DNA from 2 places in the Agrobacterium burrii genome. Region 1 is predicted to be linked to the other one. Evidence: predicted binding sites of a transcription regulator. Region 1 holds the regulator's gene; the other holds the start of a gene.

What was found. Region 1 encodes LexA, which represses DNA repair genes until DNA is damaged. Its sites were predicted from a motif close to TGTTCNNNNTGTGTTCNG; they were not measured.
Region 2: the regulator LexA is predicted to act here: its motif matches at 2,018-2,035, upstream of JZX89_RS23865 (energy-coupling factor ABC transporter ATP-binding protein).

What each region holds. Positions count from the first base shown of each region.
Region 1 is NZ_JAFLNA010000001.1:424,865-431,950, reverse strand. Features, by position in the region: gene eno (phosphopyruvate hydratase) at 1-505, opposite strand, end outside; gene kdsA (3-deoxy-8-phosphooctulonate synthase) at 642-1,487, opposite strand; gene JZX89_RS02265 (VOC family protein) at 1,487-2,368, opposite strand; gene lexA (transcriptional repressor LexA) at 2,581-3,303, shown strand; gene JZX89_RS02255 (glutathione S-transferase family protein) at 3,717-4,394, shown strand; gene JZX89_RS02250 (ComEC/Rec2 family competence protein) at 4,414-6,846, opposite strand.
Region 2 is NZ_JAFLNA010000016.1:12,550-19,635, forward strand. Features, by position in the region: gene JZX89_RS23850 (histone deacetylase family protein) at 1-54, opposite strand, end outside; gene JZX89_RS23855 (biotin transporter BioY) at 80-643, opposite strand; gene JZX89_RS23860 (CbiQ family ECF transporter T component) at 649-1,281, opposite strand; gene JZX89_RS23865 (energy-coupling factor ABC transporter ATP-binding protein) at 1,278-1,958, opposite strand; gene JZX89_RS23870 (winged helix-turn-helix domain-containing protein) at 2,072-3,268, shown strand; gene ribB (3,4-dihydroxy-2-butanone-4-phosphate synthase) at 3,532-4,632, opposite strand; gene aroC (chorismate synthase) at 4,645-5,742, opposite strand; gene JZX89_RS23885 (DUF1344 domain-containing protein) at 6,178-6,438, shown strand; gene JZX89_RS23890 (histidine phosphatase family protein) at 6,696-7,086, opposite strand, start outside.

The sequences.
Region 1 (7,086 bases):
CCGGCAGGATCATGAATTCCTGGAAATCGATCGGGTTGTCGGCATGTGCGCCGCCATTGATGATGTTCATCATCGGAACCGGCAGCAGATGCGCGTTCGGGCCACCGACATAACGGTAAAGCGGCAGGCCGGAAGCTTCGGCCGCAGCCTTGGCGATGGCGAGCGACACGCCGAGGATGGCGTTGGCGCCGAGGCGCGACTTGTTCGGCGTACCGTCAAGCGCGATCATCATCTGGTCGATCTGGATCTGGTTTTCGGCATCGAAACCGCCGATGGCGTCGAAGATTTCCGTGTTGACGGCTTCGACCGCCTTTTCCACGCCCTTGCCGAGATAACGCTTGCCGCCATCGCGCAGCTCAACCGCTTCATGCGCGCCGGTGGAGGCGCCGGAAGGAACGGCCGCACGGCCCATGGAGCCGTCTTCGAGGTAAACATCGACTTCAACAGTCGGGTTGCCGCGGCTGTCGAGGATTTCGCGCGCGATGATATCGGTAATGGCAGTCATGGTCTCTCCCTTGGGAATGGAACAGATATTTTCCGTCGCCTGTCTTAGACGATGACGAAGAAATTACAATGACGGCGGGCGGCAGAAACGGAGCGCCCGCCATTTAAAATCGATTGGCACAAACCGCGCCAGCCCCTTAGGCTTTGGTGATCGCGTCGAAGGCCAGAAGCTTTTCCAGCAGTTTCGGCATGTCCTTCAGGTGCACCATGTTGGGGCCGTCGGATGGTGCATTGTCCGGGTCCTCATGGGTCTCGATGAAGAGGCCGGCGACACCGACAGCGACCGCCGCACGCGAAAGCGTCTCGACGAACTCGCGCTGACCGCCCGTCGAACCGCCCTGCCCGCCCGGCTGCTGCACCGAATGGGTGGCGTCGAAGACGACAGGCGCGCCGAGCGACGCCATGATCGGCAGCGAGCGCATGTCGGAGACCAGCGTGTTGTAACCGAAGGACGCACCGCGCTCGCATAAGAGCACATTCGGGTTGCCGCTCTCATTGAGCTTGGCCAGCACGTTCTTCATGTCCCAGGGCGCCAGGAACTGGCCCTTCTTGACGTTGATGACACGGCCGGTTTTGGCGGCGGCAACGAGAAGATCGGTCTGGCGGCTGAGAAAAGCCGGGATCTGCAGCACATCCACCACTTCGGAGACGACGGCGCATTGTTCCTCGGTGTGAATATCGGTCAGAACAGGAAAGCCGAATTCCTTCTTGAGATCGGCGAAAACGTGCATCGCGTTGTCAAGGCCTATGCCGCGCTTGCCGGAAAGCGAGGTGCGGTTCGCCTTGTCGAAAGAGGATTTGTAAACGAGGCCTATTCCAAGCTTGTCGCAAAGCTCCTTCAGCACGCCCGCAATCATGAAGGCATGTTCGCGGCTCTCCATCTGGCAGGGGCCGGCAATCAGCGAAAAACGCTCGGTATTGGAAAAGGAAACCTTGCTGGCGCCATCGCCGGCGGTGACTTTGAGATTGTTCGTAACGCTCATCATTTTTCCTCGAAGGCGAAGGCAACGCCCTGACCGGGTGCTGCGGGCACCACCAGCCGGCCGCCCGTTTCTGCGCAGGACACGCCATTAGCAGCAAGTGCTGCTTCTGTCACGGCAAGATCGCGAACGGAAAAGACGATGCCTGCGCCGCGCAATCCATCGCCGCCCTCTTCGGGAGCATTAAAGGCATGTCTGCCAAAGACTGGATTTTGCGTCAATCTTATGCGGGCATTGCCGGTTGCGAAAACCACATCACCATCCGGGGACACTTTGCCATCACAGCCAAAAACAGTTTCGATCAGCCGCACCGCATTCACATCACCACCGGCAAACAGGACGATCTCGCTGAGGCCGGAAACGCCATTGGCATGGCTCTCCAGCACTGAACGGTCGCCCGGCAGGGCCTGCAACCGCTGGCAACTGAACAGGAAGAAATCCGCAGCGGAACCACTGGCTGCAAAAGCCAGCCGGAAGGCCGCTTCGCTCTGCGAACCATCAGGCATTTTGACCGGCCGCGAAAATTCAAAGACATTTCCGGCCGAAATGCCTGAGGCTACGAATCGGTCGTGATCGCCAGGAGCGTCCTGTGTTGCAGCGACCAGAGCGGAAAATCCCTCCCCTGCGACATGTTTCCGGAAGGCCTGATCCCGCCCGGTGAACACATTTCCCCGGTCAATCGAGGCATTATAGTTAGCCGGGTTAGCAATTGCGAGAGGTTCCAGATAGGTGCCGTCAGCGAAAAAAACGCAGGCATTCTGCGTGCCGAAAGGGTGGAGAGCCGCTGGTGCTACCGTAAACCCAAGGTTTCCAAGGCGATTAACGGCAATGCCAAGGACATCCACAGGCAGAACGAGATGGTCGACACGGTATGCTTTCGTCATTTTCCTGCTTCCTGCTCTCACATCCGGCATAGCGATGCCGGAACGGTCCGAAAGGCAGAAAAGCACAATTTCGTGCTTTCAGGCAAATCATCAAAACAACGGATAGCAGCTTCACGAAATTTTAGGGGATTGCGGAACACATATGGAACATATAGTGTTCGTTCTGTATTTGTTTCACGATCTCCACGACGATTCTCAAGGGTGTTTTCCTCATGCTCACGCGCAAACAGCAGGAATTGCTTCTCTTCATTCATGAACGAATGAAAGAGTCCGGCGTGCCGCCCTCCTTCGATGAAATGAAGGACGCACTCGATCTTGCTTCCAAATCCGGTATCCACCGGCTGATTACCGCCCTCGAAGAGCGCGGTTTTATTCGCCGGCTACCTAACAGGGCGCGGGCGCTTGAAGTCATCAAGCTTCCGGAGGCCTATACGCCGGGCGCGAGGCCGCAACGCGGCTTTTCGCCAAGCGTCATCGAAGGCAGCCTTGGCAAACCGAAGACGCCGGAACCCGCACCAGCGCCAAAGGCTCCGGCCAACGATCTCGGCGGGGCGGTCACCGTGCCGGTCATGGGCCGCATCGCCGCCGGCGTGCCGATTTCCGCCATCCAGAACAACACCCATGATGTTGCCGTGCCGGTGGACATGCTGGGTTCGGGCGAACATTACGCGCTCGAGGTCAAGGGCGATTCGATGATCGAGGCCGGTATTTTCGACGGCGATACTGTCATCATCCGCAACAGCAATACCGCCAATCCAGGCGATATCGTCGTAGCGCTGGTGGATGATGAGGAAGCGACGTTGAAACGCTTCCGCCGCAAGGGTGCTTCCATCGCGCTTGAAGCAGCCAACCCCGCTTATGAAACCCGCATCTTCGGGCCTGATCGGGTAAAAATTCAGGGCAAGCTGGTCGGGCTTATACGTCGTTACCATTGATCTGAATTCGCCGTCATCCTCTCGAAACAGGCATCGTCATGAGGCTAACCCTGTCGAAGATGACGGCAATTTCCTAATTCGGCAGACTATGTGAGTGTCGGGAAAGCTTATCCTTCCCGCAGACGGACGCAACCTGTCTGGTAGAGATCAGTTCCAGTCTCATATGGATATCCTTGTCGCGCTCTTCTCTCCGGCGTGTTGTCACCACTGCGTCATATACCGTGGGCTTTTGGTCGCGTGAGGTCGTTTACGCTTGAGGGATATGGCTGGCCTGGCGCTGCCGCCAAATGGTGACACGCGGTGCAAAGCCCCTGCCATTCATCAACGCGATTTATGGGTGTCATTGATTATTTTCGATATTCCATCATGCCCCGACAGGTATAGAAATGCGCGTCATATCCGGGAGATAAGCCATGTACGATCTTTATATCGCCAACAAGAACTACTCCTCATGGTCGCTGCGGCCGTGGGTGTTGATGCGCACGCTCGGTATCGCTTTTGATGAGAAACTTGTTCCGTTCGGCGAAGGCGTCGCCTTTTCCAGCTTTTCGCCAACCGGCAAGGTGCCGTGCCTTGTCGATGAGGGCGTGACGATATGGGAAACGCTGTCTATCGCTGAATATCTCGCCGAACGGCATCAGGGCGTCTGGGCGAGCGACAAGCAGGCACGTGCATGGTCGCGTTCGGCTGCGAGTGAAATGCATGCCGGCTTTTCCTCGCTGCGCAATCTTTATCCGATGTCAGTCGGTATTCGGGTCAAGCCGAAGGATGGCGATCTTGGACTTGCGGCAGACATAAAGCGCATCGATGTGCTCTGGAGCGAAGGTCTGACAAAATTCGGCGGCCCATATCTTGCCGGTCAGAAATTCACGGCGGTCGATGCTTTCTTCTGCCCGGTCGCGTTCCGTTTCCAGACCTATGGCGCTGAGCTCTCGACTGCGGCAAAAGCCTATTGCGATCGGCTGCTCGCCCTGCCCGCCATGCGTGAATGGTATGAAGCCGGATTGAAGGAGATCTGGCGCGACGCGGCGCATGAACAGGAAATCAGCGGCATTGGTGAATTGACTGCCGATCTGCGTGTGAAGGTCTGAGGATCCATGCTGGCGGCGTTTATTGCGACGCCAGCAACTGCCTGACCGGTTCCGGCACCTCATATTCGAAACGGTCGCTTTTCCAGTCGTAATAGCGGTGCTCGCTCCATGGCCTGTCCGCCCCGGCAATCGCCGCACGCAGCCGTCCCACGACCGCAGACTGATCGCTTCCGGCAAAGTTTATTTCCACTGAACCAATGCGCCGCAATATATCGCGGTTGAGCAGAAGCGCTCCTGAGCGGCATTGTGAAAACGAGGTCCTGCGGGAAACGACGACAATATCGGCGATGTCGCAGGCTTTTCCAGCAAACCGGCCGTCTTCCAGAACGACAATCCATTCACCACTGCCGGCGCGCGCCACGCACCATATGCCTTTGCTGCAGGTGAAGACGCCGGGTGCCGCATCTTTCAGCGCCGCCGTCATCTGCCGCGTCACCACCCTCATCTCTTCCGGCGTGAGCTTTGATTTTGTGGTCAGGCCTACACTGGTTACTGCGGCATTCGCTTTAAGAATGACCGGCGGCACGGGCTGTTCCGGCAGCAGCAGCGCCCTTTGCCACTGGCCGTATACAAAGCCCTGCGGTCGCGTTTTTGTCGTATAGGCCTTGCCGTCTTCCAGCAACGCCACCAGTTCCCCCTCCTCGTGAATGAGCAGATCCGGGACATCGCGATAGGCCGTGGCCGCCGACAGGCCGAAAGCGAAGACAAGAAGCGGAATACCTAGCAGCGCAAGTCGGCTGCGCAGTAAGGTCAGCAGCAGGAAGCCGGCCGAGCCGAGACCGATAAACCACTCATGCGGCCGCCCCGTTGCAGCGCTGCCGCCCCAGGACGCCACTTCATTGGCGACTTCGATGACGAGCGCCATGCCATAACCCATAACCTTCAGGAACGGCGCATCGAGCCCGAACGGCATCAGCAGCATGGCGAGCAGGCCGAAGGGCATGACGATCAGCGACATTAGCGGCATGGCGGCGAGATTGGCGAAAAGTCCATAGGTGGTGACACGATGGAAATGCTCGGCCGAATAGATCGCCGTCGAAAGGCCGCCAATCAGCGATGTGGTGATGACGCCGCCAATGACGGCGCCCGCCGTTTGAAACACCGTGATCCATGCCGGTTTGCGGCCGATGAAAAGGCGCTCGCGATCGTTGTGCCGGCGGCTCCACCAGGCATAGGTGGATACGAGCGCGATGGTCGCGGCGAACGACATCTGGAAGCTCGGCCCCATAATTTCCGAGGGCGAAAAGACAAGAATGACCAGAGCCGAAAGAGCAACATTCCTGAGGCTGAGTGACGGCTGATCAAAAAGAATCGCGATCAACATCACCGACATCATCAGCCAGGCGCGCTCGGCGGAGACAGCGAAACCGGAAATCAGATAATAGGCGAGCGTCATCAGGAGGGCTGCGAAAGCCGAAATCTTCTTGACGGGCCAGCGCTGCGCAAAGGCGGGAAACAGGCTGAAGGCAAGTCTTAAACCGACGAAAAATATACCGGCGGCAAGCGCCATGTTAAGCCCGGATATGGCGACGATATGGGCAAGGCCGGAGAGCCTCAGCGCCTCCATCGTCTCGCCGGATATGGCCTGCCTCTCATCGGTGACGATGGAGGCGGCGAAAGCTCCGGCGTCACCGCCAATGGTGTTGCGGATGCGCTCGGCAATGGCGCTACGCAGGCCGTAAAGCCGCCTATCGGCCCATTCCAGCCAGCCCGTTCCGGCCTTGATGTCACCCTTGGGTGATACAAGTGTCTGCGGTGGCTTATAGAAAAATCCGGTGGCGCCTATGCCTTTGAAATAGGAAGCGAAGGCGAAATCGTTCAGCCCCGGCAAAGCGGGGCCGGATGGCGGCGAGAGCCGCGCCTTGCCGCTGATGGTGGCGCCAAGCGCCACCGGCTCACCTCCCCCACGGGCAAGCAGCGAAATCCTCTTCGGCAGGCGCGACAATGTCGGCCCTTCGGTCGCGATCAGTTGAACGACGTATCGCCAGGAGCCGCGTGCATCCACCTCCCGGCGCACCACCGTGCCGGTGATGGTGGTTGTGACCGGAGTATCCAGCACCACGGTTGCCGCCCGCCGGGTTTCAAGGTCTGCCAGAAGCATGCCCAGCAGAAGAAAAGCGACAACGCTGCAGATGGCTGCCCACAGGCCGCTGTCATATCGGGTAAAAAGTGCCAGACCGGCAGCCAGCAGGAATGCCATTGCCAGAACGGATAAAGACAGCGTGACTTCCAGAGAGAACCACAGGATCGCGCCGCAGCCGATGAAGACGGGAACGAAAAGAAAATCGTGGCCGAATGCGCGCTCTTCAGCGAGGCAGCCGGCAACTTTTCGGGCGATGACTGCCTTGAGATTGCGCCTGGGAACAGGGGCTGGAAAATCATAAGCTACAACGTCGCCGGCGCGGTGAACGGGAAACAGGATTTCATGCGTGCCGGGCAAGCCGCCCTGCAACGTTTCGGCATATCCGAGATGCTTTCTTTCCCCTTGACCGAGCAATCCGCGCCGCCCCTGCCGCACTGGAAACAGGTTTGCAGGGCAGCGCGAAGGATTGCAATCCTTATCCTTTAACGGAGCGTTGACCGAGATTGAATTGCCATGGCCGATAAAGCCGCAAGCAACGTCATTGCGTTTGCCGCAATGCACAATTTGACCTTCGAATAGCTTGGCATCGGCGCAAGGATCATATAGCTA
Region 2 (7,086 bases), on a different contig from region 1:
TTCGGGCGTGATATGCTCGAGGAAGATCGGGTGTTCGTATAAACGCGTCGCCATGCTTTTCCTCCTGAAGAAAGTCTGTTCAGGCGCGCTGCGGCAGAAGCGGATAACCCGCCATCACGGCACGGCCGGCCAGTGCGGCAAGCACGGCCTTCAGCGCATCGCCGGGAATGAAGGCGAGCGAACCCATAAAGGCCTTTTCGAAACCGAGCCCGACAACCAGCGCCAGATAGGTGATGCCGAAAGCATAAAGCACGACCACGCCGCCGATGAGGCTGGCGACGAAGAAACCAACGCCCTGCGCCAGAGCGGATTGGCTGCGATTGACGAGTTTTTCCGAGAGCGTGCCGGTGACGAAGACAGCTGCGATCCAGCCGATCAGGAAGCCCGTCGTCGGCGTGGTGAAAATCGAAAGACCACCGCGTCCGCCCGAGAGGACCGGCAGGCCGATGGCGGCAATCAGGATCGTCAGCAGCACCGCGAGCATGCCGCGCTTCGCACCCAGCACGACGCCGGCCAGCATGACGCCGAGCGACTGCGCGGTGATCGGCACGGGGATGAAACCGAGCGTGATCGGCGGCAAAAGCCCGAGTGCGATGATGATAGCGGAAAACAGCGAAATCAGCACAAGGTCGCGGGTCGTCATGGCACTCAAAACTCCGGATGGTTATCTGGTGCCAAGCTTTGGCCTCTGAAACCGCGCGCGTCAATGGCGTCGGCAATGGCGTCGGCATCCTTCAACGTCATAATGACGAGTGGCACGATGATGGTGGCCATGCGCACGGGCAGGCCGCGCGCGCGGTGGGCATCGCGCACCGCATGATACCGGTTGACGATCTCAGGCACGAACCGCACGACGAGCCCGACCGCAAGCCCGATATCGGCAGCCTTGACCAGCCCGAGCCGTTCCAGAGGTGCGGCGGCAAGCGTGATCTCGTCCATGAACTGCGAAATGCTGACGGTGATGGTGACGGCGGTGGCGAGCAGCGCCAGCGCTGTCAGCCGCAAAAGGTTGACACTCGCATCATGGGCCGGAAGCAGCAGGTAGCTGAAGGCTGCGACGAGGAAAATGGTCAGCATCACCGGCCGCAGCCGCAGGCCGATCTCTCGCAAGGGCAACCGCGTCTCGCGCAAGATGACGGCCGCCAAAGTCACGGCGCATCCCAGCAACAACAGATCGCGGGTAAGGAACAGCGCGATGCTGAAGACCATGAGCGTCAGGAGCTTGAGGCGCGGCGAGACGCGGTAGAGCCAGCCCGTGCCTTCAACGTGCAGCGATTTCATCGCGCCACCGCCGCGAGATATTGCGACACTGCCTCTTCTGGCGCTGCGTCCGCAATCAGCGCGCCGCCGTGGAAAACCAGCACACGGTCGAAGCCTTCAAGCAGCGGCAGATCATGGGTGATGACGATGAGTGACTGCGACAGCGTCGCCATGGTCTTTTCCACGACAGCCCGGTTTTTGAGATCAAGCTGGTTGGTCGGCTCGTCGAGAATAAGGATGTCCGGTTCGGTAACCAGAAGCGCGGCCAGCGCCGCAAGCTGCAGCTCCCCGCCGGAAAGCTCATGCGCGCGTCTCTCTTCAAGATGGGAAATGCCTAGCCGGGCAAGAATGGCTTTGACCTTGGCGTCGGTTTCCGCCTTGCCGAGACCGAGCCGTTTCAGCCCGAAGGCGACATCGTCGCGCACGATCGGCAGGATGATCTGGTTCTGCGGATTCTGGAAGATGAAACCAACTGTCTGCAAGACCGCCTTGGCATCCGTCACGGTGTCGAGACCGTTGACATTGACCTTGCCCTCGCTCGGCTTGTTCAGCCCGTTGATCAGCCGCGCAAAGGTGGTCTTTCCCGAGCCGTTGAGGCCGATCACGCCGATGCGCCGTTCCGTCAATGTCAGAGACAGGGGCTGCAGAGCCTGCCGGCCCTCGAAAGCGACCCCGGCGGCGTCGAAACGGATTTCCAAGCTTACATCCTCGCGCTCGTTTTCCGGTTCTATACCCTGTCATCAACAGAAGTGAAACAAGGAACAAAAAAAGAACATTGCAATCCTGAAAAAGCCGTCATACCTTCTGCGCCATGGTGATCAAGGTTTCAAACGAAGCGGCAAGACGAATTTTTCTGGCGCGGCAGGGGCTTTCCTCGCCGCCCGGCAAGGCGCTTTCCAAGAGCGACCTGCTGCAACTCATAACCGAACTCGGTTTTGTGCAGGTGGACAGCATCGGCACGGTAGAGCGCGCCCATCACCAGATTATCTTCTCCCGCAACCAGACCTACCGGCGCGACCATCTGACCACGCTGCTGGAAAAGGACCGCGCGCTTTTCGAGCACTGGACGCATGACGCTTCCATCGTGCCGACGGAATTTTATCCCTATTGGAAGCACCGCTTCCGCCGTCGTGAACCGATCATTCAGGAGCGCTGGCGCAAATGGCATGGCGAGGGCTTCGATGCCGCTTTCGGTGAAACGCTGGAGCGCATTGCCGCGACAGGTCCGGTTCTGGCGCGGGAGCTGAAGGAAGAGGGGCACCAGTCCGGGGGCTGGTGGAACTGGCATCCGTCCAAGACCGCGCTCGAATATCTCTGGCACACCGGCAAGCTCGCGATTGCCGGCCGCGTGAATTTCCAGAAGGTCTATGATCTGGCCGAACGGGTCATTCCCGGCGAGCATCACGAAAGCGAAGTGGAGCATGCGGAATTCGTCGACTGGGCCTGCCGGCAGGCGCTGAAGCGGCTGGGTTTCGCCACCCACGGCGAAATCGCCGCTTTTTTTGATCTCGTCAACCCACAGGAGGCGAGGGATTGGGTCAAAAGCCACCGCGACGAACTCTGCGAGGTCTCGCTTCTTGCAAGCGGCGGCGACACTGCCCGCCCGTCCTACGCCTTTGCCGATTTCACCGCCGACCTGACCGACGTGCCGGAACCCTCATCCCGCGTCCGCGTCCTCAGCCCCTTCGATCCGCTGTTGCGTGACCGCAACCGCACGGAGCGGCTGTTCGGCTTCTATTACCGCATCGAGGTCTTCGTGCCGGAGCCGAAGCGGCAATATGGCTATTATGTCTTCCCGCTTCTGGAGGGCGACCGCGTGATCGGTCGCATCGACATGAAGGCGGATCGCAAGCGTGGTACGCTGGATGTTCGTCGTCTCTGGCTGGAACCGCGCGTGCGCGCCTCGGCCGGTCGGCTGGAGAAGCTCGACGCGGAACTGGCGCGGCTTGCCCGGTTTACGGGGGTCGAGAGTGTGAATTATCTGGACGGCTGGCGGGAGGAAAACTGAGGTTTTTCGCTCGCGACACTGTGAGGCTGACATCCCCGCGCGACGCCGTTTTCGCCTCTGAGGTAGCACGGCGTTGCCGCCTATTTCTTCTCGCCGCCGGGGAGAAGGTGGCCCGAAGGGTCGGATGAGGGGGCAAGCTCTCCGTATATCGACAACGTGGCCCCCTCAACCCGCTGCCGCGACCTTCTCCCCGGCGGGGAGAAGGCGAGGATGCACCCACTCGCGTCACAATTGCCCTGGAAAACCAAGGCAAACCCCAAAAATCAGCAGATATCCGTCGCCGAAATCTGGATGCCGAAGCCTTCAAGCCCGACATAATGGCGTTCACGGGTGGTCAGCAGCTTGATGGAGCTGATGCCGAGGTCTTTCAGAATCTGCGCGCCGAGGCCAATTTCCAGCCATTCATTCTCGCGCGACCGGGCCTGGGCATGTGCTTCGTCCGGGTCACGCGCCTTGCGCCGCCCGGCCACCTGGCCGACACCGACGGAGCCTTCGCGCAGATAGACGATGACGCCGCGGCCTTCCTCGGCGATCTTCTGCATATAATGCCGCACTGGCTGGCGGTCGCCGAACACGTCGTCTGCGACGTTTTCCGGGTGAAGACGGACGGGAATGTCGACGCCGTCCCTGATGTCGCCGAAAATCACCGCCATATGCTGCATCGGATCCCAGGGCAGGGAATAGGTCTGCGCCTTGGCCGGCCCGAAGGGTGTTTCGATGGTGAAGGAGGATTCCATCTCCACCAGCGTTTCCTTGCGCTGGCGATAGGCGATGAGATCGGCGACCGACACATGTTTCATGCCGTGCCTGTCGGCGAAATCCAGAACCTGCGGGCCGCGCATTACGCTGCCATCATCATTCACCAGCTCGCTGATGACGCCGATGGGCGGCAGGCCGGCGAGCCGGCAGAGATCGACCGCCGCTTCGGTATGGCCGGAGCGCATCAAGACGCCGCCCTCGCGGGAAATCAGCGGGAAGATATGGCCCGGCCGTGTGAAATCGGAAGCGCCAACATTGGGGTTTGCAAGGTTGCGCACCGTCAAAGTGCGGTCGTCGGCGGAAATGCCCGTCGTGGTGCCGTGCTTGAAATCGACGCTGACGGTGAAGGCCGTCGTATGCGCGCTGTCGTTTTCCGCCACCATGGCGTTGAGGTTCAGCCGCTTGGCTTCCTCGCGCGGCATGGGGGCGCAGACGATGCCGGAGGTATGGCGCACGATCAGCGCCATTTTTTCCGGCGTGCAGTGAACCGCCGAAATGATCAGATCGCCTTCGTTCTCGCGGTCGTCATCATCGGTCACGACAACGATTTCACCGGCTTCGAAAGCGCGAATGGCATCGACAACACGTTTCTGATCATAGGCCATGGCGATATCCCCTCACTTCAACCGGCCGGTCTGGCCGCGGTCCCTCAGATAATGGTCGGCAACGGTGCAGGCCACCATCGCCTCGCCGATAGGCACAGCGCGGATGCCGACGCAGGGGTCGTGACGACCCTTGGTGCGCACATCCACATTATTGCCGTCGGTATCGATGGACAGACGCTCCGTCAGAATGGAGGAGGTGGGCTTGATGGCGAAGCGGGCGATCACGGGCTCGCCGGTCGCGATGCCGCCAAGAATGCCGCCGGCATGGTTGGACAGGAAAATCGGCTTGCCGTCATTGCCCATGCGCATCTGGTCGGCATTCTCTTCGCCGGAAAGCTCGGCAGAGGCGAAACCTTCGCCGATCTCCACGCCCTTGACGGCGTTGATCGACATCAGGCTGGAGGTGATATCCTGATCGAGCTTGGCATAGATCGGTGCGCCGATACCGGCGGGAACGCCTTCCGCCACCACTTCGACGACAGCACCGATGGAAGAGCCCGCCTTGCGGATGCCGTCCAGATACTCTTCCCAGACAGGCACCATGGCCGCATCGGGGCAGAAGAACGGGTTCTGGTCCACCTGGTCCCAATCCCAATTGTCGCGGTTGATCTTGTGTTTGCCGATCTGCACCAGCGCGCCGCGCACATTGAGATCAGGCACCACCTTGCGCGCAATCGCGCCCGCCGCTACCCGCGCTGCGGTTTCGCGCGCCGAGGAGCGTCCGCCGCCGCGATAGTCGCGAATGCCGTATTTCAGGTCATAGGTAAAATCCGCATGGCCGGGGCGGAAACGTTTGGCGATCTCGCCATAATCCTTGGAACGCTGGTCGGTATTTTCGATCAGCATGGAAATCGGCGTGCCTGTTGTGATCATCGTTTCACCGTCCTCGTCCAGCATCACGCCGGAGAGAACTTTCACGATATCGTCTTCGCGACGCTGGGTGACGAAACGGCTCTGGCCGGGTTTGCGCTTGTCCATCCAGTGCTGCACTTCGGCAAGGGTAAAACGCAGGCCGGGCGGGCAGCCATCCACCACGCAGCCAAGTGCCGGCCCATGGCTTTCTCCCCAGGTGGTAACGCGAAAAAGATGACCGAAGCTGTTATGCGACATAGTTCTCAAAACCGGAAAACAGGGCGCCTGCGGGTAGCGCCGTTTAAAACAAGCGGATTTGTCTTAGTGTAAATCCGGACAAGGCAAAAGCCTTTCTTTCGCTGCGGCGGGATAAGTGCCGAACACGACATCAACAGGCGTCTTCCCCATCCCGCAGGCAAGCGCCGGGATGAGAGTGGGCGGCGATTCGTGCCGGCCGACGAGATTTTTCGAGATGACGGAAATGTAAAAGCGCCGTCGTTTTCCACGTTTATACGGAGTTTTCCAATATTGCCGCGAAATGCGGTGTAAAAATCACTAACGGCTTGAACACGATCCCAAATCCGTTCATCAATTGGGCCGAAAATGTCATGGTTGCGGGCGATTTCCGCCACATTCGAAAGGCAATTCTTCATGCATGTAAGGTTTTCACGCAAATCCACGAAAGCTAGATCGATGCGTATGATGATTGCCGCCCTTCTGGCCACCGCCAACCTCCTGATGCCGATCAACAGCTTCGCCCAGAGCGTCGATGTGGAAGGCACGATCAGCAAGATCGATGCGAACGGGCTGAGCATTACGCTCAACGACGGCAAGACCTATCGTGTGCCGGAAGAGTTCAACTTCGAAGGTTTGAAGGCGGGCGTGAAGGTCGTGGTTTTCTATACGGAAGTGGATGGGAAACGCGTGGTCGACGATCTTCAGGTCGTTGAGTAAGGCGGCTCGGGTTTACGTATCATCATCCTAAAACCGCCGTTGTGAAATGAGCGTTTGCACCTTGTTTCTTCTCCCCGCCGGGGAGAAGTCCGCGGCAGCGGGATGAGGGGGCAAGCTCTCCGAAATCCGGCAACGTCACCCCCTCATCTGACCCTTCGGGCCATCTTCTCCCCGGCGGGGAGAAGAAATATGCGGCACCGTCCTGCGAATATACAAGCGTCTCAAAGACGCCGCCGAGGGCTATTCCCGGTGATCCCTCACGACACCCACTCCGCACTGTTCCTGTCCATCTCCACCTTCAAAATCCGGTCCTGCGGGATTTGCGTTCGTGAAGCCTCGTCCTTGTCCATGCCGGAGACCAGCCGGAAGATCGAGCGGATGACGCCGCCGTGGCAGACGCAGACGGTTGGCACCTCGACGGAGGAGAGCCATGCGCCGATGCGCCAGGAGAGGATTTCATAGCTTTCGGCATCCTGGCCGGGGGGAATGAAATCCCACTTGTTGGCCTTGCGCGCCTTCACCCGGTCAGGAAATTCCTTTTTCAGATCGGGCAGGGTGTGGCCTTCCCAGTCGCCGAAGGAAACTTCGATCAGGCGGTCATCGGTGCGGTAGGCAAAGGGGTCGAGACCCATCGCGCCGCGCATCAGT